DNA from 2 places in the Nocardioides sp. NPDC057772 genome. Region 1 is predicted to be linked to the other one. Evidence: predicted binding sites of a transcription regulator. Region 1 holds the regulator's gene; the other holds the start of a gene.

What was found. Region 1 encodes LexA, which represses DNA repair genes until DNA is damaged. Its sites were predicted from a motif close to TCGAACANNTGTTCGA; they were not measured.
Region 2: ruvC (crossover junction endodeoxyribonuclease RuvC) is a predicted target of LexA. The motif match lies at 2,730-2,745, and genes of this name have one in related genera.

The regions. Positions count from the first base shown of each region.
Region 1 covers NZ_JBHVKN010000001.1:54,399-76,526, forward strand. Annotated here, with positions in the region: gene dapF (diaminopimelate epimerase) at 1-345, shown strand, start outside; gene ACFVJS_RS00290 (SDR family NAD(P)-dependent oxidoreductase) at 427-1,203, shown strand; gene ACFVJS_RS00295 (VWA domain-containing protein) at 1,326-2,957, shown strand; gene hflX (GTPase HflX) at 3,018-4,502, shown strand; gene ACFVJS_RS00305 (SGNH/GDSL hydrolase family protein) at 4,600-5,367, shown strand; gene ACFVJS_RS00310 (ATP-dependent DNA helicase) at 5,378-7,372, shown strand; gene ACFVJS_RS00315 (MXAN_6640 family putative metalloprotease) at 7,494-9,050, opposite strand; gene ACFVJS_RS00320 (alkaline phosphatase D family protein) at 9,125-10,825, opposite strand; gene lexA (transcriptional repressor LexA) at 10,923-11,687, opposite strand; gene ACFVJS_RS00330 (LysM peptidoglycan-binding domain-containing protein) at 11,868-12,260, shown strand; gene ACFVJS_RS00335 (hypothetical protein) at 12,378-13,283, opposite strand; gene nrdR (transcriptional regulator NrdR) at 13,682-14,182, shown strand; gene ACFVJS_RS00345 (vitamin B12-dependent ribonucleotide reductase) at 14,372-17,314, shown strand; gene ACFVJS_RS00350 (hypothetical protein) at 17,908-18,078, opposite strand; gene ACFVJS_RS00355 (carboxymuconolactone decarboxylase family protein) at 18,113-18,517, opposite strand; gene ACFVJS_RS00360 (DUF302 domain-containing protein) at 18,647-19,066, shown strand; gene ACFVJS_RS00365 (metal-sensitive transcriptional regulator) at 19,050-19,310, shown strand; gene ACFVJS_RS00370 (hypothetical protein) at 19,414-20,556, shown strand; gene ACFVJS_RS00375 (hypothetical protein) at 20,620-21,057, opposite strand; gene ACFVJS_RS00380 (NPP1 family protein) at 21,190-21,966, shown strand; gene ACFVJS_RS00385 (N(5)-(carboxyethyl)ornithine synthase) at 21,974-22,128, opposite strand, start outside.
Region 2 covers NZ_JBHVKN010000080.1:14,548-21,324, forward strand. Annotated here, with positions in the region: partial or broken gene ACFVJS_RS14925 (protein translocase subunit SecD) at 1-32, opposite strand, end outside; gene yajC (preprotein translocase subunit YajC) at 41-409, opposite strand; gene ruvB (Holliday junction branch migration DNA helicase RuvB) at 497-1,579, opposite strand; gene ruvA (Holliday junction branch migration protein RuvA) at 1,586-2,188, opposite strand; gene ruvC (crossover junction endodeoxyribonuclease RuvC) at 2,185-2,709, opposite strand; gene ACFVJS_RS14950 (YebC/PmpR family DNA-binding transcriptional regulator) at 2,861-3,628, opposite strand; gene pdxT (pyridoxal 5'-phosphate synthase glutaminase subunit PdxT) at 3,745-4,317, opposite strand; gene pdxS (pyridoxal 5'-phosphate synthase lyase subunit PdxS) at 4,314-5,210, opposite strand; gene ACFVJS_RS14965 (inositol monophosphatase family protein) at 5,301-6,074, opposite strand; gene pgsA (phosphatidylinositol phosphate synthase) at 6,071-6,691, opposite strand.

The DNA of each region.
Region 1 (22,128 bases):
GACCCCCACGGGCCTGTTGGCGACCTCTACGACTCCCCGGTCTTCGACGAGACGGTCTACCCGCACGGGGTCAACGTCGAGTTCTTCGAGCGCGTCGCCGAGCGTCACGTCGCCATGCGGGTCTACGAGCGGGGCGCCGGCGAGACCCGCTCCTGCGGCACCGGTGCCTGTGCGGTGATGGTCGCGGCCGCCGAGGCCGACGGGCTCGCGATCGCGCGCGATGCTGACGTGACGTACCGGGTGGATGTGCCGGGCGGCACCCTCCAGGTGACCTGGACGACCGACGACCGCGTTCTGCTCACCGGACCGGCGATCCTGGTCGCTGAGGGCACCACCTCCCTCTGACCGGGCCTGACCGGGGTCCGACCGCGAGATGGTTAACGGGTATTCACCATCGTGAGGGCGGTCACGTCTATGGTGCTGCCCATGGAGTTGACTGATAGCACAGCGATCGTGACCGGAGCGGCCAGCGGGATCGGGGCGGCGACGGCCCGGGCACTGGCGGCCAAGGGTGCGACGGTCATCGTCGCGGACATGCAGAAGGACAAGGGCGAGGCCCTGGCGGAGGAGATCAAGGGGCTGTTCGTGCCCGTTGACGTCACCGACACCGACCAGATCACCAACGCCGTCGAGAGGGCCGTCGAGATCGCGCCGCTGAAGGCCGTGGTGAACTCGGCCGGCATCGGGTGGGCGCAGCGCACCATCGGGCGTGACGGCCAGATCGGGTCGGCGCACGACCTGGATGCGTACAAGAAGGTCATCGCGATCAACCTGATCGGCACCTTCGACATGTGCCGCCAGGCGGCGACCTACATCAGCCGCAACGAGCCCGACGCCAACGGTCAGCGTGGCGCCATCGTCAACCTGGCCAGCGTGGCCGCCTTCGACGGCCAGATCGGGCAGGTGTCCTACTCCTCGTCCAAGGGTGGCGTCGTCGGCCTCACCCTCCCGCTCGCTCGCGACCTCGCCGCGGTCGGCATCCGGGTCAACACCGTCGCCCCGGGTCTGATCGACACCCCGATCTACGGCGAGGGCCCGGAGGCCGAGGCATTCAAGGCCAAGCTCGGCGAGAGCGTGCTGTTCCCGCACCGCCTCGGCGTGCCGGAGGAGCTGGCCAGCATGGTCGTCGAGTGCCTGACCAACGACTACATGAACGGCGAGACGATCCGCGTCGACGGCGGCATCCGGATGCCACCGAAGTGACCGCACGCCACTGAGGTAACCGGACGCAGGTAGTACCCCGACGGCTGGCGCACCGCTAATGTGTGCGCCAGCCGCAGTCCGTTTCAGACCGTTCCGCGGATGTCGGAGCTAGGGGAGTTCGCATGTCCGAAAAGGAGGGCACGAGTACGTCCAAGGCGCTCGCGATCATCGAGCCGGACGAGCCCACCGGGCCCTCGGGGCCGAGCGAGCCCGCGCAGGAGCCGCGGTTCACGCGCGAGACGATCGGTGTGATCGCCGGGGCCGCGGGCGTGCTGGCGGTGTGTCTGCTCGCGACGGCACTGGTCGCCAACGGCAAGGCGAGCCCCAGCGATGACCGCACGTGTCTGGGCCCACAGATGACGGTCGCGGTGGCACCCGAGGCAGCCGCCGTCGTCCGCAACATCCTCGAGGACGCCGGCTGCAGCCAGATGGAGGTGAAGGCCACCAAGACCGACCGGGTCCTCCAGCCGATGGCGCTCGGTGGCGAGCTGCCCGACGTCTGGATCCCCGACTCCTCGCTCTGGCTCGAGCGGGTCACGCCCGCCGAGGAACCGGTGAAGCTGCGCGACTCGATGGCCTCCTCCCCGGTGGTGCTGGTCTCCGGCGACGGGCTCACCCGCACCTCCTACACCGAGGCCTTCGCCGAGGACGACCTGCTGCTCGGCGATCCCCAGCGGATGATGAGCGCGCTCGGCACCGTCGTCGCGGGCCGGGCGAAGCCAGGCGGCGAGGCCAGGCTGGAGCCGTACGCGGAGCGGATCGCCTCCGGCGCGGAGGCCGCCGCACCGGACGACTCGGCGCGTCTGGCCGAGCTGCAGACCACGATGAGCGGGGTGACCGCGACGAGCGAGCAGCAGTGGTCGACGTACGCGCCGATGCTGAAGGCGGCCGCGCCGAAGGAGGGCACGGTGGTCCTCGACTACCCGGTCCTGATCACCGCCGACTCCTCCCGGCGCAACGCGATCGCCTCCACGATCACCAGCTTCGCCCGGGTGCTCGACAGCCACGCCGCCGACACCGCCCTGACCCGGGCCGGGTTCCGCACCGCCGGTGCCGGCAAGCCGTCGCCCAACGTCGGCGCATACACCCGGGTCGAGCAGGCCGCCGTCACGAAGGCCGCCGCCGACTGGAACGCCAAGCTGCGGCCACAGCGGGCGATCGCGGTCGTCGACGTCTCCGGCTCGATGGGCTGGCCGTCCGCGCCCGGAAGCACGACGACCCGTCTCGAGCTGACCCAGGCGGCCGCGTCGAAGGCCGTCGAGCTCCTCCCCGGCGGCGCCGCAATCGGGCTGTGGGCCTTCTCCGAGGAGACCGAGGGCACCCTCGGTGGCGACCACGCCGTGCTGGTCCCGACCCGTCAGCTCGCCTCGAACGGCCAGCGTACGCAGCTGACCGAGGAGATCGCCGGGCTCACCGCTCGCACCGGCGGCGGCACGTCCCTCCACGACACCGCGCTCGCCGCCTACCAGGCCGCGGTCACCGCCTACGACCCGCTCGCCTCCAACACCGTGCTGCTCTTCACCGACGGCACCAACGACGATCCGGACTCGATGGATCTCGCCGAGCTCCTACGTCAGATGGAAGCCGCCTCGGACCCGAGCCGGCCGGTCCGCGTCCTGGGCATCGGGATCACCGCCGACGCCGACCTCGACGCGCTCCAGGCGATCGCCGACGCGACCGGCGGGGAGGCGTACGTCGCCGAGCGGCCGGAGGACGTCGGAACCGTCCTGCGGGAGGCGCTCAGCCAGCGCTGAGGGCCGCTGCTGGATAAGCATTGTCCCCCGGGTGGTGCGGCGCCGTACCCTTGTTGGTATATGACGAACAACGCACACGATTTCTCACTCGCTGACGAGCTCGAGGCCACCGAGGACTGGGACGCGCTCGAGGACGGCTTCGAGTCGGGCTACGCCGACGAGGATCCCGAGGACACCGACCCGACCGTCGGTGCGATGGAGCTCGCCGAGCGGCACGCGCTCAAGCGCGTCGCCAGCCTGCGCACCGAGCTCGAAGACATCACCGAGGTCGAGTACCGGCAGCTGCGCCTGGAGCGAGTGGTGCTCGTGGGCGTGTGGGCCGGCGGCACCCAGACGGACGCGGAGAACTCCCTCGCCGAGCTCGCGCTGCTGGCCGAGACTGCCGGCTCCGAGGTCCTCGAGGCGATCTACCAGCGTCGCCAGGCGCCCGACCCCGCGACCTACATCGGTCGCGGCAAGGTCGAGGCGCTCAAGGAGATCGTCGCCGCCACCGGCGCCGACACCGTGATCGCCGACGGCGAGCTCGCTCCCTCGCAGCTGCGAAACCTGGAGGACCGCACCGGGGTCAAGGTCGTGGACCGGACTGCGCTGATCCTCGACATCTTCGCCCAGCACGCCAAGTCCCGCGAGGGTCAGGCGCAGGTGGAGCTCGCCCAGCTCAACTACATGAAGCAGCGGCTTCGTGGTTGGGGTGGCAACCTGTCCCGCCAGGCCGGTGGCCGGGTCGCCGGTGGTGCCGGTATCGGTGGCCGTGGTCCCGGTGAGACCAAGATCGAGACCGACCGTCGTCGGATCAACACCAAGATCGCCAAGCTCAACCGCGAGCTGAAGGCGATGAAGGGCACCCGCGACACCAAGCGGGCCGACCGCAAGCGCCACCAGATCCCCGCCGTGGCGATCGCCGGCTACACCAACGCCGGCAAGTCGTCGCTGCTCAACCGGCTCACCGGAGCCGGGGTGCTCGTCGAGGACGCCCTCTTCGCGACCCTGGACCCGACCACGCGGCGTACGACCACCGACGACGGGCGGGTCTACACGATGTCCGACACCGTCGGCTTCGTACGCCACCTGCCCCACCAGCTCGTCGAGGCCTTCCGCTCGACGTTGGAGGAGGTCGCCGACGCCGACCTGGTCGTGCACGTGGTCGACGGTTCCCACCCCGACCCCGAGGGCCAGCTGGCCGCGGTGCGTGAGGTCTTCGCCGAGATCGGTGCCGGTGACGTGCCGGAGCTCGTCGTGATCAACAAGTCCGACATCGCCGACCCGCTGGTGATCAGCCGGCTGCTCCGCGCCGAGCCTCACTCGGTCGCGGTCTCGGCCAAGACCGGCGAGGGCATCGAGGAGGCCATCAAGGCCGTCGAGAACGACCTGCCGCGTCCGGGCGTCGAGTTCTCCGCACTGGTTCCTTACGAGCGGGGCGACCTGGTCAACCGGATCCATCAGCACGGCGAGATCGACCATCTCGAGCACACCCCCGAAGGCACCGTCGTCAAGGGCCGCGCCAACGCGGACCTGGCCGGCGAGCTGGCGGCGTACTCCGCATGATCGCGAGCGCTGATCCGGGTCGCTGATCCAGCGCCCGTTTCGGCGTTTCGACATGGGCGATGCCGGACTCGTCCCTCACACTTGGGACGGTCGGTCGATGGAGAGGGCACGGATGCGCACAGAGGTACGTCCTGCGGCGCGCGCCAGGATCGTGGGCGCGCTGGCCGGTGCTGCCCTGGTGGCGACGCTGGCCGGCTGTGCCGCCGAGGACGACGGCGCGCTTCCGGGGCAGGAGGGGAGCCAGGGGACCGAGGTGACCCAGGACCTGTGCACCCGCCTGGCTGCTGAGTCCGTGACCAGGGCTGCCGTGGTGACCGGCGCCGGCGAGCGGGTCGTCGTGATCGGCGACTCCTGGGCCTCGGGCTTCGGGCTCGACGACCCCGGACTCTCCTGGCCGCGCTATCTCGACGGCGAGGTGCGGGTCTCCGGCTTCGGCGGCACCGGCTACTCCCACGAGCTGATGGAGCGGTGCGGCCCGATCTCGTTCCCCGAGCGCGTTCCCGACGCGGTGGCGCAAGGGGCCGACCTGGTCGTGCTCGAGGGCGGCATCAACGACTCCAAGAGCGACCTCGACGACGTCGAGAAGGGCTTCCGGGCCACCCTCGAGGAGCTGAAGGGCTACGAGGTCGTCGTGCTCAGCGCACCCAAGGTGAACTCCCGTGCCAAGGCGATCCGGGCCGTCAACAAGATGATGCGGCGGGTCTCGGCGGAGTACGGAGTGACCTACATCAACGTCTTCGATCTCGAGCTGCCCATGCTGGAGGACAACACCCATCTGACCGTCGCGGGCCACATGCAGTTCGGGGAGATCGTCGCCCGCCGGATCGCGGAGAGCCGATCGGAGACTGTCCCCGCGCACGGCTAAGGTTGCCCGAGTGACCGCAACCGACACCGCCTCCCAGACGCCCGTACGTGAAGCCCTGGCGGACGCTGTCGCGACCCTCGGCGGGGCCACCCGCGAGGGTCAGGTGATGATGGCCGACGCGGTCGCGCAGGCGCTGGCCGACGAGGAGCACCTGCTGGTCGAGGCCGGCACCGGCACCGGGAAGTCGCTGGCCTACCTGGTCCCGTCGCTGCTCCACGACAGCCGGGTCGTGGTCGCCACCGCGACCCTGGCGCTGCAGCACCAGCTCGTCGAGCGCGACCTGCCGCGCCTGGTCAAGGCGATCGGCTCGCGACCCGGTGTGGACGCGTCCTACGCCGTCCTCAAGGGCCGCTCCAACTACGCCTGCCTCCACCGGGTGCGCGAGGGCGCCCCCGACGACCAGGGCACCTTGGTCGACGTCCCGCTGGGCCCGATGGCCGAGAAGGTCCTCGAGCTGCGCAGCTGGGCCGAGAAGGAGGCGGAGAAGGGCGGCAGCGGAGAGCGTGACTCGGCGCCTCGTCACACCGACCGTGAGTGGCGGCAGGTCTCGGTCAACCACCGCGACTGCCTCGGCGCGGCCAAGTGCCCCTTCGGCGAGGAGTGCTTCGTCGAGGTCGCCCGCGACAAGGCACAGAAGAGCCACCTCATCGTCACCAACCACTCGCTGCTCGCGATCGACGCGATCGAGGGCGTGCCGATGATCCCGGAGTACGACGCCGTGGTGATCGACGAGGCCCACGAGCTCGTCGCCCGGGTGACCCAGGCGGCGACCGACGAGCTGACCGCCGCCGAGGTGGAGCGAGCCGCCCGACGGGCTCAGAAGCACGTCGAGGGCTCCGAGGCCGACGACCTGGCCGACGCGGCCGACGCGCTGAGGGCCGCGGTCAACGAGACCTCGCCCGGCCGGTTCGTGACGATCCCGGAGGTCGTCTCCGACGCCCTCGTGCTGGTGCGCGACGCGGCCCGGTCCGCGCTCTCCGCGCTCCCCAAGCCGAAGGACTCCGACAGCGCCGACCCCGGGTTCCAGCAGGCCAAGGGTGGCCTGCAGGAGGTCTTCGCCACCGCCGAGCGGATGGCCGCCGCCTCCGAGCACGACGTGATCTGGCTCAACGAGGGCAGCGACCGGATCCCGCCACGGCTCTGCGTCGCGCCGCTGCAGGTCTGGGCACAGATGCGCGAGAAGCTCCTGCGCGAGAAGACCGTGGTCTTCGCCTCGGCGACGCTCAAGCTCGGCGGCGACTTCGGCCCGGTGGCCGGATCCCTCGGGCTCAAGTCGGAGGAGCGCACCGAGCCGGGCGCCGGGGCGCAGCGTACCGAGGATGTGCTGCCGTGGGTGGGCCTCGATGTCGGCAGCCCGTTCGACTACGGCCGACAGGGGATCCTCTACGTCGCCCGCCACCTGCCTCCTCCCGGGCGCGACGGCATGGGCGCCAAGACCCTCGACGAGATCGTCGACCTGGTCGACGCCGCCGACGGGCGTACGCTCGGGCTCTTCTCGTCCCGGAGGGCCGCCGAGGCGGCCGCGGAGGTGGTCCGCAAGAAGCTTCCTCACCTGACCACGCTGGCCCAGGGAGACGCGCAGCTGCCCGAGCTCGCCGCGCAGTTCGTCGCCGATCCCCACACGGTGCTCTTCGGCACCCTGTCGCTGTGGCAGGGCATCGATGTTCCCGGAGACACCTGCCAGCTCGTGATCATCGACCGGATCCCGTTCCCGCGGCCTGACGACCCGCTGATGTCGGCCCGCCAGCAGGCCGCCGACAAGGCCGGCGGCAACGGATTCATGCAGGTCGCCGCCACCCACGCCGCGCTGCTCATGGCGCAGGGCGCCGGCCGGCTGATCCGCACCACCACCGACCGTGGGGTTGTGGCCGTGCTCGACCCGCGCCTGGCGACCGCCCGCTACGGCGGCTTCCTCAAGGCGAGCCTGCCGCCGATGTGGGCCACCACCGACCCGGCCATCGTGCGGCAGGCGCTGAAGCGTCTCTCCGAGTCGGCATCCGCCTGAACGACCAGCGGGTGAGACGCTCGGTGTGACTTGACGGGCAGTTCGTGGGCTTGTCGGGTGTTTCAGTGCCCGTCAAGCCCAGGGATACCCGGTCGACCGGGTATCCCAGGGCCTCAGCCGCTCAGCGGTAGGTCTTGGCCCACCAGCGGTGGGTGGCCTTGTCGGGCGAGGCGATGCCGTGGCAGGAGAACGCCGTGCCCTGGCCGCACTTGAAGTTGCTGCTCGCGTTGGCGAAGGTGACCTCGACCTTGCGGATCCGCTTGGACGAGAAACCCTCGATGGTCTTGGTCGCGATGCCCTGGCTGTTGGGCTTGAGGTAGTAGACGCCACGGGTGCCATCGGTGCGGAAGACGCTGACCACGGCGGCGTTGGCGCTGGGCCGGGCCACGTCGACCTTCACCCGGAGCTTCCAGCCCCTGCCGACGTTCTTCGGGACCAGGCGCTGGGAGGCGTAGGTGAGGTGCTTGAGGGTGAACTGACCGTCGACCGTCTGTCGCTTGGCGGGCAGCGCGGTGCGGCCGTCGTAGACCGGCGGGTAGTAGGCGCCGCCCTCGCTGTAGCTCTTCGAGGGCGCCAGGTTGGCGGCGGCGAAGCGGGTGTACTGCAGCTTCAGCGTGGTGCCGCGGGCGGCGAGCGCCTGGCGGATGGCGGTCGTGGAGTAGGTCGAGGGGGCTCGGTTCCAGACGCTGAGGACCACCTCGGGCAGGTCGCCGCGCTCCTTGGCGAAGCGCTCGGAGAGGTAACGGAAGAAGATCCAGTTGCCGTAGATGCCGAGGTTGGAGGCGCTGGAGTTGTCCAGCGGCTTGCGCTGGTCCTCGAGCTGGCCGTAGGCCAGGTACTGCCGGTTGTCGTTGATGCTGTCGTAGACCTCGTCCTCGACCCAGGTCGCGGTCGACTCCATCATCCAGCGGTCCTCGCCGGCGTCGTAGGCGAACTGGACCGCGTGGAAGTATTCGTGGGCGGCCGTGACGCGGAGGTTCTCGGTGGGCGTGTTGATCGTGCCGTACTCGCTGGTGGCGTAGTCGTTGTCGAGGACGCAGTAGGCCGTCGCGGCGGTCTTGGAGACCTTCGTCTCGGGCGCGCAGTAGCCGTAGTAGCCCTCGTCGTAGAGGTTCTCCAGGTAGATGTCGACCTTGCCCGGGGTGACCGCCTTGTCGGCCGCAGGCTTGCGGTAGCCCGCCTTGACGTAGACGTTGTGGACCTTGGTGACCACGTCACGGACCTGGGTCGCGTACGTCGCCGAGGCCTTGTCGCCACCCTTGCCCGGCGTGTAGTGGACGCAGACGACGTCGCTGCAGGTCTGGGTCGCGGCGCGCGGGCGGGCGAGCAGCTCGCGCGCGGCCGCCTTGTTGGAGCCGTCCAGGGCGTCCTTGGCGTTCCACAGGTCGGTCAGCGCGATGGTCGCGTCGGGCCGGCCGGCGACGTGTCGACCCGGCACGAACTGCCGGACCCCGCGCACCGACTGGTTGCGCTTGATCTTCTTGGCCTCGGCGAGCGCCTCCCGGGCCTCCTTCTCCGTCACCGGCTGCTCGACGCTGGTGTCACCGCCGGTCCTCACCGAGGTCGCCGGGGTCGATCCGGTTGCGGGCATGGTGGCGGCGAAGGTGGCCACGACCATGCCTGCGATCACGGCGAAGGAGCGTTGTTTGCGGGTGATCCGGCGGGCAATGTTTCGCATGAGATACCAGACGTTGGGGAAGGCAGACCAGGGCAGTCTAAGCGCACAGGACCGCTGTGTCCGGGGGACACGGCCTACACGGGCTCCGTGACGTGGTGGAGCCGGTTGCTTCCGGTCGCGGTGGCGTACGACCTGGTCCAGGTGGCCGGAGTGTTGGGGTCGCGGCGCTCGCCGATGACGTACCAGTCCATCTGCGCGCGGTTGCGGGTCACGTCGAGCACCGAGAAGCCGTGGTCGTCGAAGTTGAGGTAGCGGACGTGGCGGTTGGCGGTCCGGATGATGTTCTCGACCGTCACGCTGACCGTGCGACGCGGTGCCCCCAGGATGTCCTTGAGGTTGTTCGACGTCACCGAGGTGGCGACGAACTCGACGCCGGCCGTCTTGCCCAGCGGGTAGACGGCGGAGTCGTACGGCAGGTCGCAGGCCCACGCCGAGTGGATGTCGCCGGTGACGAAGACCGTGTCCGTGATCGCGTTGTTGCGGATGTGCTCGAAGAGCTCGGTGCGGTCCGCGGTGTAGCCGTCCCACTGGTCGACGTTGTAGGCGATGCCGTTGTCGGGCAGCAGCCCGGTGACGTCGTTGACCGGGCTGATGAGGCTCTTCGGGAGGGCGCCGAAGGTGACCGGCGCGATCATCACCGGGTTGCCGACGATCTTCCACTGGGCGTCGGTGAGCAGACCCTGCTTGAGCCACTCCAGCTGCTCGTCGCCGGTGATCGTACGGTCGGGGTCGTCGACGCCGGCCAGATCGGTTCGGGCGACCTGCTCGGAGCGGTAGGAGCGCAGGTCGAGCATGCTCAGCTCGAGGAGCGTGCCGAAGCGGAGCCGGCGGTAGATCCGGTCGTGGAGGTGGCCGTCGGTCTCGACCGCGGCGGTCCCGTCGACGCGCAGCGGCATCCACTCGTCGTAGGCCTGGTTGGCGTTGGTCTTGCGCTCGATCCAGTCGTACTCGCCCGGCTCGTTGTTCTCCGCGCCGAGCAGCCAGGCGTCGTTGGCCGACTCGTGGTCGTCCCAGGTGACGATCCAGGGCAGGTGGGCGTGGGCGTCGGCGAGGTCGACGTCGCGCTTGTACTGCGCGTGCCGGATCCGGTAGTCGGCCAGGGTGCGCATCTCGTGGGCCGGCTCGTGCGGTCGGACGTCGTCGTTGTTCATGCCGTTGCCGTACTCACCGGGGGCGTACTCGTAGAGGTAGTCACCCAGGTGGAGGATCGCGTGCAGGTCGTCGCGGGCGGCGAGGTGGCGGTAGGCGGCGAACCAGCCGGCCTGGAGGTTGGAGCAGGAGACGACCCCGAAACGTACGTTCTCCGGGGTCGCGTCGGCGGCCGGGGCTGTGCGGGTGCGGCCGACGCGGCTGGTCTGGCCGTTGTAGGTGAAGCGGTAGAAGTACCAGGTCTCGGGGGCGAGGCCGGTGACGTCCAGCTTCACGGTGTGGTCACGATCGGGGCCGGTCTGCTGCGAGCCCTTCGCGGTGATGCGGCTGAAATCGGCGGTGGGCGACATCTCCCAGCGGACCAGGATCTCCTCGCCCAGGCCGGACCCGGGTGTCGCCTCGGACGTGGGCGTGACCCGGGTCCAGATGACCACGCGGTCCGGGAGCGGGTCTCCGGACGCGACGCCGTGCTGGAAGTGGTTCAGCGTGGTGCCGGCGGCCTCGGCGGGTGCCGGGAGTGCCACGACTCCGGCTCCTGCCGAGGCGGCCAGTCCGGCGACGATGAGGGTGCGGCGATCGATCTGCGTCTGGGTCGTGCTGCTGTGGGTCGTGCTGCTGTGGGTCACGCTGTATGGAACGACGCAGCCGCCGGCACTGTCATGGGCCGGCGGCTGGATTTCACGCAGTGTTCCCGGGTTGGTTCCGGGAGATGTGGCGGCGGACTCAGAGGCTGCGCAGGACCGCCGTCACCTTGCCGAGGATCGTGGCGTGGGTGCCGTCGATCGGCTCGTACGCCGCGTTGTGCGGCAGCAGCCAGACCTTGCCGTCCTTGCGGGAGAGGGTCTTGACCGTCGCCTCGCCGTCGATCAGCGCGGCCACGATCTCGCCGTTCTCCGCGGTGGGCTGCTGGCGCACGACCACGAAGTCGCCGTCGCAGATGGCGGCGTCGACCATCGAGTCACCGGAGACCGAGAGCAGGAAGAGGTCGCCGTTGCCCACCAACTGCTTGGGCAGCGGGAAGACGTCCTCGACGCTCTGCTGGCTCGAGGTCTCCTCGGCGAGGATCGGGCCACCGGCCGCGATTCGGCCGACCAGGGGAACCATGGTGGCGTCGGGGTTGGGGTTGACGGCGGCCTCGGCGGTGATCTCCGTCTCGGGCTCCTCGCCGGACATCGCCTTGCGGTGGGCCATCACCTCGGGGAGGAAGACCTCGAGGGCGCGGGGTCGCTTCGGGTCCTTGCGGATCAGACCACGCTGCTCCAGCGCGCGCAGCTGGTGGGCGACGCTGCTCGTGCTGGTCAGGCCGACCGCGGCGCCGATCTCGCGCATGCTGGGCGGGTAGCCGCGCTGCTCGATGCTGTCGCGCAGGTGAGCGAGGATGCGCTGCTGACGTGGCGTGAGCCCGGTCGCGTCCGGCGGCCCGTCGGGGAGCTCGCGGACGCGGCTCTTCGAACCGCCTGATCCGGTGCCTGTCTTCTGCGTGGTCATGTCATCACATTAGTCCCTCTGGCACCACGACATCAAACATCTGTTCGATCTCGTGAACGGCGCGTGTCGGCGTTCGAAAATTCTTGCGGTCGCTACTTGCGTTGTTCGAACACGTGATCTACCTTCGAACATGTGCTCGATCGAACACGTGATCGAGAGACTTGTGAACTGGAGGCCGTGATGAGTGCAACCGTCTATGTGCTGCCCGTAGCCGAACCGCCCCGACCGGTGCGGGAGGTGCGTCGTTCGACCGTGCGGCTCACCCGTCGCGGACGGATCGTGGTGTTCGCGTTCGCGCTCGTCGTGCTCTTCGGGATCGCGCTCATCGGGGCGCGGGTGGCCTTCGCGGTGGAGGGTGGTTCCGATGCTGATGCCGGATTTCGTGGCCCCGCCCCCGCCGCCCACACGATGGTCGTCGGCGATGGCGACACGCTCTGGGGCATCTCCGCGAAGGCCGTCGCCGGCACTGACGCTTCGATTCGGGAGATGGAGCAGACGATCAAGGAGCTCAACAGCCTCGAGTCCTCGATGCTCGTGTCCGGTCAGACCCTGATCATTCCGACCGCGCCGTAAGCGGCGCCGTACAGATGTCCGGCTGCTCCTTCGACCCTGGCAGCCGGCAACCGGGGAAAAGTGAGAGTGCTGCAGACGATGGGAAGCGTCTGCGGCACTCTCGCTGTCTGGCGGTCGTCAGTGACGCCCGCGATAGGGGGTGTCCGGCTCGGCCGGCGGCCACTGCTTGTTGCGGGCGCTGTGCCGGGGAGGCCACTCGTCGTCAGGCTGGGCGGCGGGCGGGTCCTGTGGCTGCCGCTGGGTGGGCATCGCCTGGGTCGCTGCGGGGTCCTGCGTCAGCCGAGCCCTCGAGCCGGTCTGGCCGTAGCTGGTCGGGGCCTGGTAGGCGCCGGACTGATACTGCGGCGAGCCGGCCTGCTGGATGGGGTAGCTGTCCGTGCCGTAGCCCTGCGAGCCGTACGTCTGAGGGGTCGCGGGCGTCGGGGTGGACGTCGGGGTCGGCGGGCTCGTGTAGTAGGGCGGAGGGGCCTGCGGCGACGCTGCCGGCGGCTGGTAGGTCGGGGCACCGTAGGCGGACCGGCTTCCGGTGTTGCCGAAGTCCGGGGAGGTGCTGGTGTAGCCGTAGGGAGCCTGGGAGCCGGTGTCGGTGTAGGCCGAACGGCTGCCGGTGTCGCCGTAGGCAGACTGGCTCCCGGTGTCGGAGCTGTGCCGGCCGTAGGAGCCGGTGTCCTCGTAGCCGTAGGAACCGGTGCCGTAGTAGTCCTGCTCCGGGTAGGCCTGCTCCGAGTACATCTGGTCGCCATAGGGCTGGTCGGGGTAGTCCTGCTCCTCGACGTAGGCGTTGGAGTGGCTTCCGGCGTAGTCGTCGGCGGGCGGCGGGGTGGGGGGGCCGGAGAGGGCCCGCCAGGCCTTTCCGGCGAAGGTGAAGGTCAGGAAGAGGCAGGCGACGGCCACGACGGCCGCGATGGCGAGCTTCGCCCAGGCGCCGGAATCGCCTCCCCGTGCGTCGGCCCCGAAACCGACGGCGACCCACACCAGCACTCCCCAGATGACGAGGAATGCCAGCGTCGCGATCGCAGGCAAGATGAACGGTGGCCGGGGACCGCTTCTGGGGCGCGTGCCTCTCCGCGACCCGACGCGATTTCCTCCGGAGATGTTTGTCACGGGGTCATTCTTACCCATCCGACCCAGCGTGGCGCCGTCGAACCGGAATCTTTCGGCGTTTGGTCGGCGACACGCCGGACACGCGGGGAAGGACGACCCTCGCTTGCATCGTCTGGGGGCCGGGCGTACGGTTACCACTACATCTAGTAGTTACACCGCTGTAGTTATCCACATCTAGTTCACACAAATGGGTGGATGGCCCACAGCGACGAGGGTGTTGTTCCACAGGGGCTCACGCTCAATTCCACAGGTTCCACAGGCTCGGGCCGCCGCGGAGACGGCCTGGATCCACAAGGCTTCATGAGAGGGGCTCGACCGTGCACTGTCCGTTCTGCCGACACAGCGACACCAAGGTGCTCGACTCCCGTGTGGCCGAGGACGGTGGCCAGATCCGGCGTCGCCGGGTCTGCCAGGAATGTGGGAGGCGGTTCACGACCGTCGAGCAGATGCAGCTGATGGTGGCCAAGCGCTCCGGCGCAGCGGAGCCGTTCAGTCGCGACAAGGCGGTGCACGGCGTACGCAAGGCCTGCAAGGGCCGCCCGGTCACCGAGGACCAGCTCGCCTGCCTCGGCCAGGAGGTCGAGCAGGCGCTGCGGAGCCAGGGGTTGGCCGAGGTCCCCAGCCACGAGGTGGGGCTGGCGATCCTCGCGCCGCTGCGCGAGCTCGACGAGGTGGCCTATCTGCGCTTCGCGAGCGTCTACCGGGCCTTCGGCTCGGCGGACGACTTCGAGCGTGAGATCCAGATGCTGCGTACGGAACGGGAAGTCCAGGACTTCGAGGCAGAACATCCGGTCGAGGCTCCGGTGGGCCGCGACTAGATCCCACGGCCATTCACAGCGAGATGGCACACAGACCGGCCCGGGCAGGCCGTGGGGAAGCGACCTGTCCGGGCCATCCAGCAAGACAACAGCACGACGCACGAAGCCCGAACGGGCGCTACAGGAGACTCCACCATCAGCACCGACCAGCAGTACGGCACAGCGATCGATGACAACAGGGGGAACGAAATGACAGACACGGCAGCAGAGGCACAGGCATCGTCGAAGACGGGCGCCGGGCTGAAGATCGAGCGCATCTTCAGCACCGAGGGCGTCCACCCCTACGACGAGATCACCTGGGAGCGGCGCGACGTCGTCCAGAAGAACTGGAAGACCGGCGAGACCGTCTTCGAGCAGACCGGCGTGGAGTTCCCCGACTTCTGGTCGATCAACGCCTCGACGATCGTGACCACCAAGTACTTCCGCGGTGCCCTCGGCACCGACAAGCGCGAGCAGAGCCTGAAGCAGCTCATCGACCGCGTCGTCAACACCTACGTCGCCTCCGGCAAGGAGAACGGCTACTTCGCCTCCGAGGCCGACGCCGACCTCTTCGGTCGCGAGCTGACCTGGCTGCTGGTCAACCAGCACTTCGCCTTCAACTCGCCGGTCTGGTTCAACGTCGGCACCGAGTCCCCCCAGCAGGTCTCGGCCTGTTTCATCCTCTCGGTCGACGACTCCATGGACTCGATCCTGAACTGGTACAAGGAGGAGGGCCTGATCTTCAAGGGCGGCTCCGGTGCCGGTCTCAACCTCTCCCGCATCCGCTCCTCCAAGGAGCTGCTGAAGTCCTCCGGCGGCACCGCCTCCGGCCCGGTCTCCTTCATGCGCGGCGCCGACGCGTCCGCGGGCACCATCAAGTCCGGTGGCGCCACCCGTCGCGCCGCCAAGATGGTCGTGCTCGACGTCGACCACCCCGACATCGAGGAGTTCGTCGAGACGAAGGCGCGCGAGGAGGACAAGATCCGCGCGCTGCGCGACGCCGGCTTCGACATGGACCTGGGCGGCAAGGACATCTCGTCCGTGCAGTACCAGAACGCCAACAACTCGGTGCGTGTCTCCGACGAGTTCATGCGCGCGGTCGAGGAGGGCAAGAAGTTCGGTCTCCGGGCGCGTACGACCGGTGAGGTCATCGAGGAGATCGACGCCCGCGAGCTGTTCCGCAAGATCTCGGTCGCCGCGTGGGAGTGTGCCGACCCGGGTCTGCAGTACGACGACACCATCAACGACTGGCACACCAACCCGGAGACGGGCCGGATCACCGGCTCCAACCCGTGCTCGGAGTACATGTCGCTGGACAACTCCTCCTGCAACCTGGCGTCGCTGAACCTGCTGAAGTTCCTCAAGGACGACGACACCTTCGACGCGGTCCGCTTCCAGCAGGCCTGCGAGATCGTCTTCACCGCGATGGACATCTCCATCTGCTTCGCCGACTTCCCGACCGAGGCGATCGGCGAGACCACCCGCGACTACCGCCAGCTCGGCATCGGCTACGCCAACCTCGGCGCCCTGCTGATGGCGATGGGTCTCGGCTACGACTCCGAGGGTGGCCGCACCATGGCCGCCGCCATCACCTCGCTGATGACCGGTGCCGGCTACAAGCGCTCGGCCGAGCTGGCCGGCGTCGTCGGTCCGTACGCCGGCTACGCCCGCAACGCCGAGGCCCACCAGCGGGTCATGCGCAAGCACCAGGCCGCCAACGACGCGGTCCGCTCGATCAACCCGGTCGACCGCAACATCATCGACGCGGCGACGAAGGTGTGGAGCGACGTCGTCGAGATCGGCAAGGTCAACGGCTTCCGCAACGCCCAGGCCTCGCTGCTCGCGCCGACCGGCACCATCGGCTTCATGATGGACTGCGACACCACCGGCATCGAGCCCGACTTCTCGCTGGTCAAGTTCAAGAAGCTCGTCGGTGGCGGCTCGATGCAGATCGTCAACCAGGTGATCCCGCGGGCCCTGAAGAAGCTGGGCTACCAGCCCGAGCAGATCGAGGCGATCGTCGCCTACATCGCCGAGCACGGCCACGTCGTCGACGCCCCGGGCCTGCGCCAGGAGCACTACGAGGTCTTCGACACCGCGATGGGCAAGCGCGCGCTGCAGCCGATGGGCCACGTACGCATGATGGCGGCGACCCAGCCGTTCCTCTCGGGTGCGATCTCCAAGACCGTCAACCTGCCCGAGACGGCGACCGTCGAGGACATCGAGCAGGTCTACATGGAGTCGTGGAAGCTGGGTCTGAAGGCCACCGCGATCTACCGCGACAACTGCAAGGTCGGCCAGCCGTTGGCCGACGGCAAGTCGGAGAACGCCAAGAAGGACCAGGGTCTCTCCACCGCCGCTGCTCCGGAGGTTCCGGCCGCCGAGGTCGAGCCCGAGGTCGTCGAGAAGATCATCGAGAAGATCGTCTACGCGCCGACCCGCAAGCGCCTGCCGAAGTCCCGCGTCTCGCGCACCACCTCCTTCACGGTCGGTGGCGCCGAGGGCTACATGACCTCCGGTGCGCACGCCGACGGCGAGCTCGGTGAGGTCTTCCTCAAGCTCGGCAAGCAGGGCTCGACCCTGGCCGGTGTCATGGACGCCTTCTCCATCGCGGTGTCCGTCGGCCTTCAGTACGGCGTTCCGCTCGAGACGTACGTCTCCAAGTTCACCAACCTGAAGTTCGAGCCCGCCGGCCTGACCGACGACCCGGACGTACGCATGGCGCAGTCGCTCATGGACTACGTCTTCCGCCGCCTGGCGCTGGACTACATGTCCTTCGAGGACCGTGCGGCGCTCGGCATCTACTCCGCCGAGGAGCGTCAGCGCTACCTCGAGACCGGCTCCTACGAGCAGCTCGGCAACGGCACCACCGCCGCCGAGCTCGTCGAGAAGCCGGCTCCGGAGCGCAAGGTGGAGGCGAAGACCGAGGTCGTCGAGGCCGACGTCAAGGACGAGGCTCCCGCTGAGGCTCCGGCCGAGGCCGCTGCCGCATCGGAGGCCCCCAAGGCCGCCCACACCACCGCCGAGCTGCTCGAGTCGATCAGCGGCATGGCCATCGACAGCCCGCTCTGCTTCACCTGCGGCACCAAGATGCGCCCCGCCGGCTCCTGCTACGTCTGCGAGGGCTGCGGCTCGACCTCCGGTTGCAGCTGAGCTCTGAATGACTGAGTCCGGTCCCGCATCCACTCCTGGGTGCGGGACCGGACTCATTTGTCGGCTCTAGATTGCTGGGATGAGCGCCGCTGCCGGATCCGACCTACGTGAGCTTCTCGATGTCGTCCAGGCGGTGGACCGGGACGCGGAGCGCGAGCACGGTGCCGCGGCAGTGCTCACGAACCTCGATGCCTATAGGGGCTCCAAGAATCTGCACGTGCACGTCCACAGCGGCGGGCGTCGAGATCCCGGGTGACCCGGCGTCGTCGCCGCGCCGCAGCTCGAGTGCGACGGCTCGCCCAGTGCTGCCGGCTCGGCGTAGTGCACCGCCACCCAGGCGTGGCGGCGCCAGGTGAGATGGCCGGTGTAGGTGACGTCTACGCCGCGATGGACTGTCTGCACGTCACGGCGTCTGACCGCGTGACGGATGTCGTCCGGTGTGTATCCGCCGAAGACGGGCTGCTTTCTGGTCGCCACGTCGTCCCGTAGTCCCAGCGCACGGGCAACCCAGCTCGCCGCGTCCAGGTCATGCGCGCCGAGCTGTGGATCGGCGAGAGTGCTCACCCTGAGCACGATAGGCGGGACGCCGACTATCAGTGGCCGAGGATGCGGGCGAGCCAGGTGCCGTTGGGGTCTTTGGGGTCGGCGGAGTGCCCGGGGCACCAGCGGCCGGAGGGTACGGAGGCCTTGACCTGGGCGACATGGCGGCCGCAGCCGGCCCAGGTGGTCTTGCCGCACTTCTTGCAACGTACGGAGCGACACATCGTTCGATTCCTGTTCTGTGGTTCTGGTGGGTGCTCAGGCGGGCGGTTCGCCGGCGTCGAGGGCGTCGACGAACTCGCAGAACGCGTCGAAGGCCCGTGCACCGTGGATGGTGGCGGGGCCGCCGTGCATGAGGAAGGTGACGCCGATGGCCTCGGCCGCTTCCTGAGGGCTCGCGCCGGCCCGGGCGGCGGCCTGTCCATGGGAGGCGATGCAGCCGTCGCAGCCCTCGACCACGCCGATGGCGAACGCGATCAGCTCTTTGGTCTTGCGGTCGAGCGCCCCGTCGGCGAAGGCGGCCTTGGAGAGCCCGCTCCACCCCTTGTACACGTCGGGGATGGCGCGGCGTAGCTCCTGGTGGAGCGGTCCGAGCTCCCGCAGGACGCTCTTGCCGTGGGGCGACTCGGCGTGGAGCGAGTCGGTGTCGGTCGTCGTGGTCATGGCGGGTCCTTCCTGCTGCGGTGGGTGTGGCGACATCTCGGATCTATAACCCCCCAGGGGGTTACGATATCGAAGGTAGCATAACCCCCCGGGGGGTTATAGAATCGCTGGGACCGAACGGAGACTTTGATGACCGGCTTCACTCTGAGCGCGACCGTGCCCACGTCGTACGCGGAGACCTTGGCGCGCGTACGAGACCTCCTCGGCGACGCCGGGTTCGGCGTCCTCACCGAGATCGACCTGACCGCCACCCTGCGAGCCAAGCTCGGCGTCGAGATTCCGCAGCAGGTGATTCTCGGTGCCTGCATGCCTCAGCTCGCGCATCGCGCGCTCGAGGCCGACCCGCGGATCGCGACGATGCTGCCGTGCAACGTCGTGGTCGCCGCCGAGGGTGAGGAGACCCGGGTCGAGATCTTCGACCCGGCCGCGATGACCTCGTTCAGTGCCGACGCCGGCATTGCCGAGGTTGCGGCGGATGCGCGGCAGCGCCTCGCTGGCATGCTGGATGCACTTACCGGAAAGAAGGACGACGATGCAGCTCGAGCCTGACGAGATCAAGGCCATCATCACCCGACTCAAGCGCGCCAACGGACACCTCGCCTCGGTGATCCGCATGCTCGAGGAAGGCTCGGAGTGCGAGGATGCGCTCACTCAGCTGGCGGCCGTCAACAAGGCCGTCAGTCGTGGCGGCTACGCGCTGGTCGCCACAGGGCTGGAGAAGTGCCTCGCAGAAGGTGGTCGCGACAGCGTCGACACCAAGAAGATGGAGAAGCTCTTCCTCGCGCTGGCCTGAGCGCCGTGCCGGTTGCCGTCCACAGGCAGGTCTCGGGATCGACTTGTCCACAGCCTCGCGGATGACGGTGGCGGCGCAGCGGGATCGGGGGTCTGCTGGGGGCATGTCCAAACGAAAGAAGCACGAGAGGTCACCACGGCCACCGAGCAGGTCCGGGGATCCGCGGCGGCGGTCGTTCGCCGAGAAGGTCGTCGACAGTCCGTACTGGCCGGCGATGTTCGCTGTGATCGATGCCGAAGCTCGCGGGGATGCCAAGGCGGCGTTGGAGATCGTCCATCGGGCCGGCAACCAGCTCGACGGCGAGCAGTTCTGGCATCCGCTGCGGATCGAGCGACTCGAGCAGATGTGGATGCTCGGTGCCACGATGCCGCGATGGGCTCACTCACGATGGATCGTCTCCCAGGCGATGCAGGGCACACAGCCGCGCAACAAGTGGAGGATGTCCAAGGCGATTCAGGTCGCGATGGAGGTGCGCGGCGGCCCCGATCCTCTTCGCGACCGGGAGGACGACCGGATCCAGATCATGGATCGCGACTGGGTCTATCGCCAGACGTTCCTCTACGAGCTGGGCGGGCTCGAGGCGTTCTTGCGTCACAACGCCTCCGGCGATCTCATCGCCGGGGCCGACCGGATCTGGGAGTGGGCGCGGGCGTCGATGCGCGGCGTACGCCTTCTGGAGCGGGAGCCGAGACATCTTCTGTGGGAGGACCCGGAGACCGGAGAGCAGGTGCGGACGATCAACATCGGAGCCGGGATGCTCGTCGAGGAGGGCGAGTGTGCGATCGGCCGGATCGTGCCGTTGGAGAGCGGGGCGATGTTCGAGACGGCGCCGTTGCGGGTGTCGGACGAGGTGGCATACGCGGTGGCTGACGAGCCCGACAGATGGACCGAGGTGCTGCGGGAGGCGTGTGCGCAGGGCCCGGGTGAGATCTGGATACGGCGGGGGCTGAGGGACTACGGGCTGCTCACCGACATCCCTCACGCTTTGGTCAACCTCGCCATGGATGCGGGGCTGCACGCGTTTCATCACCCCGATGACGAAGAGCTCGCCGAGCTGTTCACGCACCCCGCCGACTACCCAGCCTGCCTCGCCGCCTGGCTGGTCCGCCCGGCGTCGATCAGGGCGCTGCGCGCCGGGCTGCCCCCTGAGGGCCGGGCCGCGCTCCTCGGATTCGCGGACTTCGTCCGTGAGCCGGCGGCGAGCCTCATCCGCGACCTGGTCGACCACCACGAGGAGGCTGCCTGACACTCCGCAGACGGCAACGCCGGGTACAAGACGCAGAACCTGTTCTGCAGCGAGACCGATGGGCTAGCGATCCCGTTTGAGCGTGAGAGTCGCGAAGTCGGCGCCGAGGATGCGGAAGGCGTCGACGAGGAGGCCGGCGACGAGCTCTGCCTCAGGCTGCGGCGCGGTCCGCCAGTAGTGCGGTTGAGACGGTGCCGGGGCGATCGGGTCGGTCTCGTCGGGTGTCAGCCAGCCGGCCGCGCGAAGCGCCTCGTGCTGCTCGGCCGAGGCCTCCCAGGCGCCACCGATGTGCCGCGTACCTGCGAACTCGGCGTAGAGCGCCTCGTCGACGCACAGCACCTGACCCCAGCGAAACGGGGCGACGGGCTTCGACCTGAACCGGGCCAGGAAGCCGGTCGGTTCCGGCGCCGGTGGTTGGGGCTCGCCGATGATCACGAACTCCTGCTGTCCGAGATCGGCGAGCTCGGAGGTGATCCGTTGCTGCCACTGCGTCGCGTCCACCCGACCATCCAACCAGGGCAGGGAGAAGCCCCGCGGGTTACCGCCACGTTCACCAGCCGGGGGTTGTCACCCCGACGCCACGCTGGTTGCATCGGTGCGCTGCCTTCCGCCCCCACGACGAAGGACCCCCACATGACTCTCGGGACACGCCTCGCGCGCCGGCTCGCCCTCGCTCTTCCGCTCGCCGCAATCCTCTCCGTCGTCCCGGCGCCGGCATGGGCCGCGCCGCCACCCGCGCTGCCGGCCTCGGCGCCGGAGGCCGACCGCACCTGGCAGCCGGCCCTCGACTTCGACACCGACGGCTGCTACAACACCCCGGCGATCGGCCCCGACGGCACGCTCAACGGCGGCCTCGCGATGGGCGGCACGGTCAACGGCCAGTGCCGCGACCTCTCCGACCTGCAGAACACCAACGTCTACTCCCGCTCGAAGTGCAACAACGGCTGGTGCGCGTACCTCTACGGCTACTACTTCGAGAAGGACCAGGTCTCCTGGGGCCCCGGGTCGGCCGGCCACCGGCACGACTGGGAGCACATCATCGTGTGGGTGCAGGACGGTCACGCGCGGTTCATGTCCGTCTCCCAGCACTCCGGCTACCAGATCAAGCCCGAGGCGGAGCTGCAGTTCGAGGGCGGTACGCACCCCAAGGCCGTCTATCACAAGGACGGCGGCAGCACCCACTGCTTCCGCTTCCCCAAGACCGGCGGCGGCGACGAGCCGCCCGAGAACCACGAGGGTGTCTGGCAGGTCAAGGGCCTGGTCGGCTGGGACAACTACCCCGCCGGCATCCGTGACCGCCTCGTCGCAGCCGACTTCGGCGCCGCCACCTTCAAGCTGACCGACGCCCGCTTCGGCAACGCACTGGCGGGCGGGAAGCCGGCCGCGGTCACTCTGGATCCGTACGCCTGACCCACGGTCACACCAGAGCGTGAGGCGCCTCCGTCGCGCGCCCCTGGAAGGCGAGGATGGCGGGGTTGAGCACGCGGCCGTCGCGGATCTCGATCGCTCGGCGCAGCGTCTCGACGGCGTCCCATGCGGTCGGTCCCTCGAGCACCGGGCGCAGGAACGGGA
Region 2 (6,777 bases), on a different contig from region 1:
GTCCGCCCTGGGCGCGCGGTCTTGCGTGCCATGAGTTCGGTCAGTCCTTCTTGTCGAGGTCCACGATGACGTTCTCGGCATCGGCGGAGGTGTCGTCGGCAGCAGCCTCGACCTCGGCCTTCTCGCCGGTCTCCTCGTCGGACTCCACCCCCGGGGCGTCGGCGACCTTCTGGGCCACCGCCTGGCGCACGACCTGGATGACGACGCCGTCGGCGATCTCGACCTTGATGTTGGTCGTGGTCTCCTCGACCTCGGTCACGGTGCCGAACAGCCCGGCGGTCAGCATCACCCGGTCACCTGGCTGGAGGTTGAGCTGGAGCTCACGAGCCTCCTTCGCTCGCTTCTGCTGCGGCCTGATCAACAGGAAGTAGAACAGGACGATGATGACGATAAAAGGAAGGAATTCCACGGGGGTTCGGCTCCGACAGTCTGAGTGGTGGCCGGCAAGCGCACGGCGACGTGCAAGTCTAACCAGGCACCTGGTTGGGACTGTGAATCAGGCCTCATCCCAAAGCGTGTCCTTCGACCAGGCAGCCGCCTCGGCGCTGGCCGGCACCGGCAGCCCGAGGTGCTCCCAGGCCGCCGGGGTCGCGACACGGCCCCGGGGCGTACGCGCCAGGAAACCACTCCGCACCAGGAACGGCTCGGCGACCTCCTCGACCGTCTCGCGCTCCTCCCCCACCGCGACGGCGAGGGTGGAGATGCCCACCGGGCCGCCTCCGAAGCGGCGACAGAGCGCGTCGAGGACGGCCAGGTCGAGACGGTCCAGGCCGAGCGGGTCGACCTCGTAGAGGTCCAGAGCCTTCTGGGCGACCTCCTGGGTGACCGTGCCGTCGGCCTTGACCTGCGCGTAGTCGCGTACGCGGCGCAGCAGGCGGTTGGCGATGCGCGGGGTGCCGCGGGAGCGGCCGGCGATCTCGGCGGCGCCGTCGTCGCGAAGGGTGACGTCGAGCAGCCCCGCGGAGCGGCGCACGATCAGCTCGAGGTCTTGTGGGTCGTAGAGCTCCAGGTGGCCGGTGAAGCCGAACCTGTCCCGCAACGGGCCCGGCAGGAGGCCCGCTCGGGTGGTCGCGCCGACCAGCGTGAACGGCGGCAGGTCGATCGGGATCGCGGTCGCGCCCGGTCCCTTGCCGATGACGACATCGACCCGGAAGTCCTCCATCGCCAGGTAGAGCATCTCCTCGGCAGGACGGCTCATCCGGTGGATCTCGTCGACGAAGAGCACCTCGCCCTCGTTGAGGCCGCTCAGGATCGCCGCCAGGTCGCCGGCGTGGGTGATCGCCGGGCCGGAGGTGATCCGCAGCGGCGCAGACATCTCCGCGGCGATGATCATCGCCAGGGTCGTCTTGCCGAGTCCCGGCGGCCCGGACAGGAGTACGTGGTCGGGGGCTCTCTCACGCTGCCGCGCCGCCTCCAGGACGAGGCTGAGCTGCTCGCGGACGCGCTGCTGGCCGATCAGCTCGTCAAGGCTCTTGGGGCGCAGCGCGGCCTCGACGGCCCGGTCGTCGCCGTCGGCCTCGGCGATGGTGAGCGAGGAGAAGTAGTCGTCCTCGTTGGCCCTCAGGTCGTCCTCGTGCATGTGGCCTTATGCCTTCGACAGGGTGCGCAGCGCCGCCCGGAGCAGCAGCGAGATGTTGGCCTGGTCGCCGGCCTCGGGCTCGATGGCGGCAACCGCCTTGTCGGCGTCCTTGGCGCTGTAGCCGAGCCCGACGAGAGCCTCGGTGACCTGGTCGCGCCACGGCGCGGCGCCCTGCTGGACGGCGGCGGGGGCGGTGGCATTGCCCGTCGGGGCGCCGATCCGGTCCTTCAGCTCGAGGATGACGCGCTGGGCGCCCTTCTGGCCGATGCCGGGGACCTTGGTCAGGGTCTTGGCGTCCTCGGTGGAGATGGCGAGCCGGATGCCGTCGGGCGAGAGGACCGCGAGCATCGCCTGGGCGAGCTTCGGGCCGACACCGGAGGCGGTCTGAAGAAGTTCGAAGAGCGTGCGCTCGTCGGTGTCCGTGAACCCGAAGAGGGTCAGCGAGTCCTCGCGCACGACCAGGCTGGTCGGCAGGTGCGCCTCCTCGCCGGTGCGGAGCGTGGCCAGCGTGTTGGGGGTGCAGAGCAGCTCGATGCCGATGCCGCCGACCTCGACGACGGCGGTGGAGAGACTCACGGCGGCGACCTTGCCGCGCACGGACGCGATCATCTACGTACCTTCCCTGCCGCGGCCACCGCGGCTTCGATGCGGTTCTGGGCGCCTCCGCGCCACTGGTGGGTGATGGCCAGCGCGAGCGCGTCGGCGGCGTCGGCCGGCTTCGGCGGCGTCGTGAGCCGCAGGATCCGGGTCACCATGGCGGTGACCTGCGCCTTGTCGGCGCGGCCGTTGCCGGAGACCGCGGCCTTGACCTCCGAAGGCGTGTGCAGGGCCACCGGGAGACCGCGCCGCGCGGCGCAGACCATGGCGAGGCCGCTGGCCTGGGCCGTACCCATGATCGTGGAGACGTTCGAGCGCGCGAAGATCCGCTCGATCGCGACCGCGTCGGGCCGGTGCTCCTCGATCCAGGCGTCGATCCCCTTCTCGATCGTCACCAGCCGCTCCCAGACGGGAAGGTCGGAGGACGTACGGATCACGCCGACGTCCACCATCGACAGCGGCCGGCCGAGCGAGCCGTCGACCACGCCCATCCCGCACCGGGTCAGGCCGGGGTCGATCCCAAGCACCCGCACGCCACCACTCCTTCGTCCGATCGAACGCCTGTTCGTAGCGTACAGACCATGGCTTGCCTCCTCGGCCCCTGACACGCCTTGGCCGAGAATGCAGTTGGGGCGACGAAAGTAGAGTTTCGTCGCCCACAACTGACGATTCGGCGCGGTTGGGTCAGGCGTCGACGGTCTCCATGACCTCGTCGGGGACGTCGGCGTTGGAGAAGACGTTCTGCACGTCGTCGAGGTCGTCGACGGCGTCGATGAGCTTGAAGACCTTCTCGGCGGCCGAGGCGTCGGCGACCGGGATGTCCATGGAGGCCACGAACTGGACCTCGGCGGACTCGTAGTCGATCCCGGCGTCCTGCAGCGCGGTGCGGACCGCGACCACGTCGGAGGGGTCGGAGACGATCTCGAAGGACTCACCGAGGTCGTTGACGTCCTCGGCGCCGGCGTCGAGGGTGGCCTCGAGGAGGTCGTCCTCGGTGACCTCCTTGCCCTCCTGCGCCTTCGCCACCACGACGACGCCCTTGCGGTCGAAGAGGCGGCTCACCGAGCCCGGGTCGGCCATGGTGCCGCCGTTGCGGGTGACCGCGGTGCGGACCTCCATGGCCGCCCGGTTGCGGTTGTCGGTCAGACACTCGATGAGGAGAGCGACACCCTGGGGGCCGTAGACCTCGTACATGATCGTGTCGTAGCTGACCCCACCACCGTCGAGCCCACCGCCGCGCTTGACCGCGCGGTCGATGTTGTCGTTGGGGACCGACTGCTTCTTGGCCTTCTGGATCGCGTCGTAGAGCGTCGGGTTTCCGGCCGGGTCGGGACCGCCGGTCTTGGCCGCGATCTCGATCGTCTTGATGAGCTTGGCGAAGAGCTTGCCGCGCTTGGCGTCGATCGCCGCCTTCTTGTGCTTGGTCGTTGCCCACTTGGAGTGGCCGCTCATCTGAAAACCGTCCTTTGCCCCGCGTCGTCGCTGTGCTTTGTCAAGCCTGTCGAGCCGCCACCGGAGTCGTCACAGGGCAGCAGGTGCCCATTCTAACTACGTGGCGCGCCGCACCGTCAGCAGCAGGTGTCCAGGAACAGCCGGTGCAGCCGGTCGTCGGCGTTGACCTCGGGGTGGAAGCTGGTGGCCATCAGCTGGTCCTGACGTACGCCGACGGGGTGACCGTCCACGCTCGCCAGCACCTCGACCCCGGAGCCGACCTCCTCGACCCAGGGGGCGCGGATGAAGACGCCGTGGACGGTGCCCTCCAGCCCGGCGACCTCGAGGTCGGTCTCGAACGACTCCGTCTGCCGCCCGAAGGCGTTGCGCCGGACCGTCATGTCGAGCCCGCCGATGGTCTCCTGACCCTCCGCCCCGTCGAGGAGGCGGTCCGCCAGGAGGACCATGCCGGCGCAGGTGCCGAGCGTCGGCATCCCGCCCCGGACCCGCTCGCGGAGCGGGTCGAGCAGCTCGAACGTACGGGCCAGACGCCACATCGCCGTCGACTCACCGCCCGGGAGGACCAGAGCGTCGCACGCGTCCAGCTCCTCGCGGCGGCGTACGGACGTTCCCTTCACCCCCAGGCGGTCGAGGGCGGCGAGGTGCTCGCGGACGTCGCCCTGGAGGGCGAGTACGCCGACCGTGGTCACCAGCCGCGCTCCGCGAACTGGATCGAGCGAGCCGGCTCGTCGACGTTGATGCCGACCATCGCCTCACCGAGGCCGCGGGAGACCTTGGCGATCACGTCGGGGTCGTCGTGGAAGGTGGTCGCCTTGACGATCGCCTCGGCGCGCTGGGCGGGGTTGCCGGACTTGAAGATGCCGGAGCCGACGAAGACGCCCTCGGCGCCGAGCTGCATCATCATCGCGGCGTCGGCCGGGGTGGCGATGCCGCCGGCGGTGAAGAGCACGACCGGGAGCTTGCCGTTGGCGGCGACCTCCTTGACGAGCTCGTAGGGCGCCTGGAGCTCCTTGGCCGCGACGTAGAGCTCGTCCTCGGCGAGCGCGCCGAGGCGGCGGATCTCCTTGCGGATCGTACGCATGTGGGTGACGGCGTTGGACACGTCACCGGTGCCGGCCTCGCCCTTGGAGCGGATCATCGCCGCGCCCTCGGTGATGCGGCGCAGGGCCTCGCCGAGGTTGGTCGCGCCGCACACGAACGGCACGGTGTAGGCCCACTTGTCGATGTGGTTCTCGTAGTCGGCCGGGGTCAGCACCTCGGACTCGTCGATGTAGTCGACGCCCAGGGACTGGAGCACCTGCGCCTCGGCGAAGTGGCCGATGCGGGCCTTGGCCATGACCGGGATGGAGACGGCCTCGATGATGCCGTCGATCATGTCGGGGTCGGACATCCGGCTCACGCCGCCCTGGGCGCGGATGTCGGCGGGGACGCGCTCGAGCGCCATCACCGCCACCGCCCCGGCGTCCTCGGCGATCTTCGCCTGCTCGGGGGTGACCACGTCCATGATCACGCCGCCCTTGAGCATCTCCGCCATGCCTCGCTTGACGCGCGAGGTTCCCGTCTCATTCGTGCTTGTCGCCATGCGGCGATCGTAAGTCGGGAAGGGACGTACGCCACCCTCGGAAAGGCCTGGTCAGGCCACTGTTCCCGAAGTGGACTGCTGGGAGGCCACTCAGGAGGCCAGTGCTTCCACCGCTTCGGCCACCGCTGCCGGGGCCCCGGCCAGGGACCACAGGACGCCGCCCGCCTCGACCTGGGCCGTCGCGCCGCCGGCGCCGAGGACGAGCGCGGCGCCGGGGAGACGGTCCCAGTCGGGGACGGAGTGCTGGCAGAAGAGGTGGAGCTTGCCCTGGGCGATGGCGGTGAGGTCCATCGACCCGGAGCCGAGGATCCGGATCGATGCGGCCTGGCTCGCGACACGGACGTAGGCCTCGCCGACCGGATGCCTCAGCTTGGCCGGGTGGAGGTAGGTCGTCAGGCAGGCCAGGGCGAGCGGGGTGTCGAGCACGGCGTCCAGACGGAGGCCGTTGCGGGTGGTGGGCAGCTCCGGGCCGCCGACGTAGACGGCGTCCTCGGCCGGTGAGTAGACGGCTCCCAGGACGAGGTCGTCCCCGTCGGTCAGCGCCAGCGCGGAGCACCACCAGTCGAGGCCGCGGACGAAGTTGTAGGTGCCGTCGACCGGGTCGATGGTCCACACCCGGCCGGTGGTCGACTCGCGCGCCGAGCCCTCCTCACCCAGGACGCCGTCGCCCGGGTGCTCGGACGCGAGCCGGTCGACGATCGCCTTCTCGGCGGCCTTGTCGGCGGCGGTGACCAGGTCGGAGACCGAGGTCTTGGTCTCGATCGAGTCGCCGATACCGGCGCTGCGCATCTTCGCGGCGAGCGCGCCGGCGCCACGGACGAGCTCCGCGGCCAGGCGTACGTCTGCCTCTGACGGCGCCGTCACGACGCCGCCTCCTCGGCAAGAGCCTGGCGGCGCACCGTCCAGACACGTTGGCCGACGGTGACGGTCGAGGCGACGGCGAGGATCCACAGCGCGATGTAGATGAGGAGGTCGAGGGAGAAGATGCCGGCGAAGCCGGTCATCACCAGCACCAGGACGAGACGGTCGGCGCGCTCGGCGATGCCGACGTTGGCGGTGAACCCGAGCGACTCCGCGCGAGCGCGGGCGTAGGAGGTGACCGCGCCCATCACGACGCACCACAGGGTCAGCGCGAGGTAGAGGTCGGAGTCACCCGGCCCGGCGAAGTAGAGCGCCAGGCCGCCGAAGACGGCACCGTCGCCGATCCGGTCGAGGGTGGAGTCCCAGAAGGCGCCGAACTTGCTCGTCCGGCCGACGGCACGCGCCATCGCTCCGTCGATCAGGTCGCTGAAGACGAAGCAGGTGATGAAGATCGTGCCGGCCAGCAGCTCGCCGCGCGGGTAGAACGCCAGCGCCCCGACCGCTACTCCGATGGTGCCGACGAGCGTGACGGCGTCGGGGCTGATCTTCAGCGCCACGAACAGCCGGACGATGGGCGCGAGGACGACTCCCTGGACGAAGCCTTTGATGTGATCCAACATGGCGCGGCCACGCTATCGGATCCGGCCGAGGCGTCAGCGCCGCGCGCCGAAACGTCACTCACATTCTGCCGAGGCGTCACCCACGT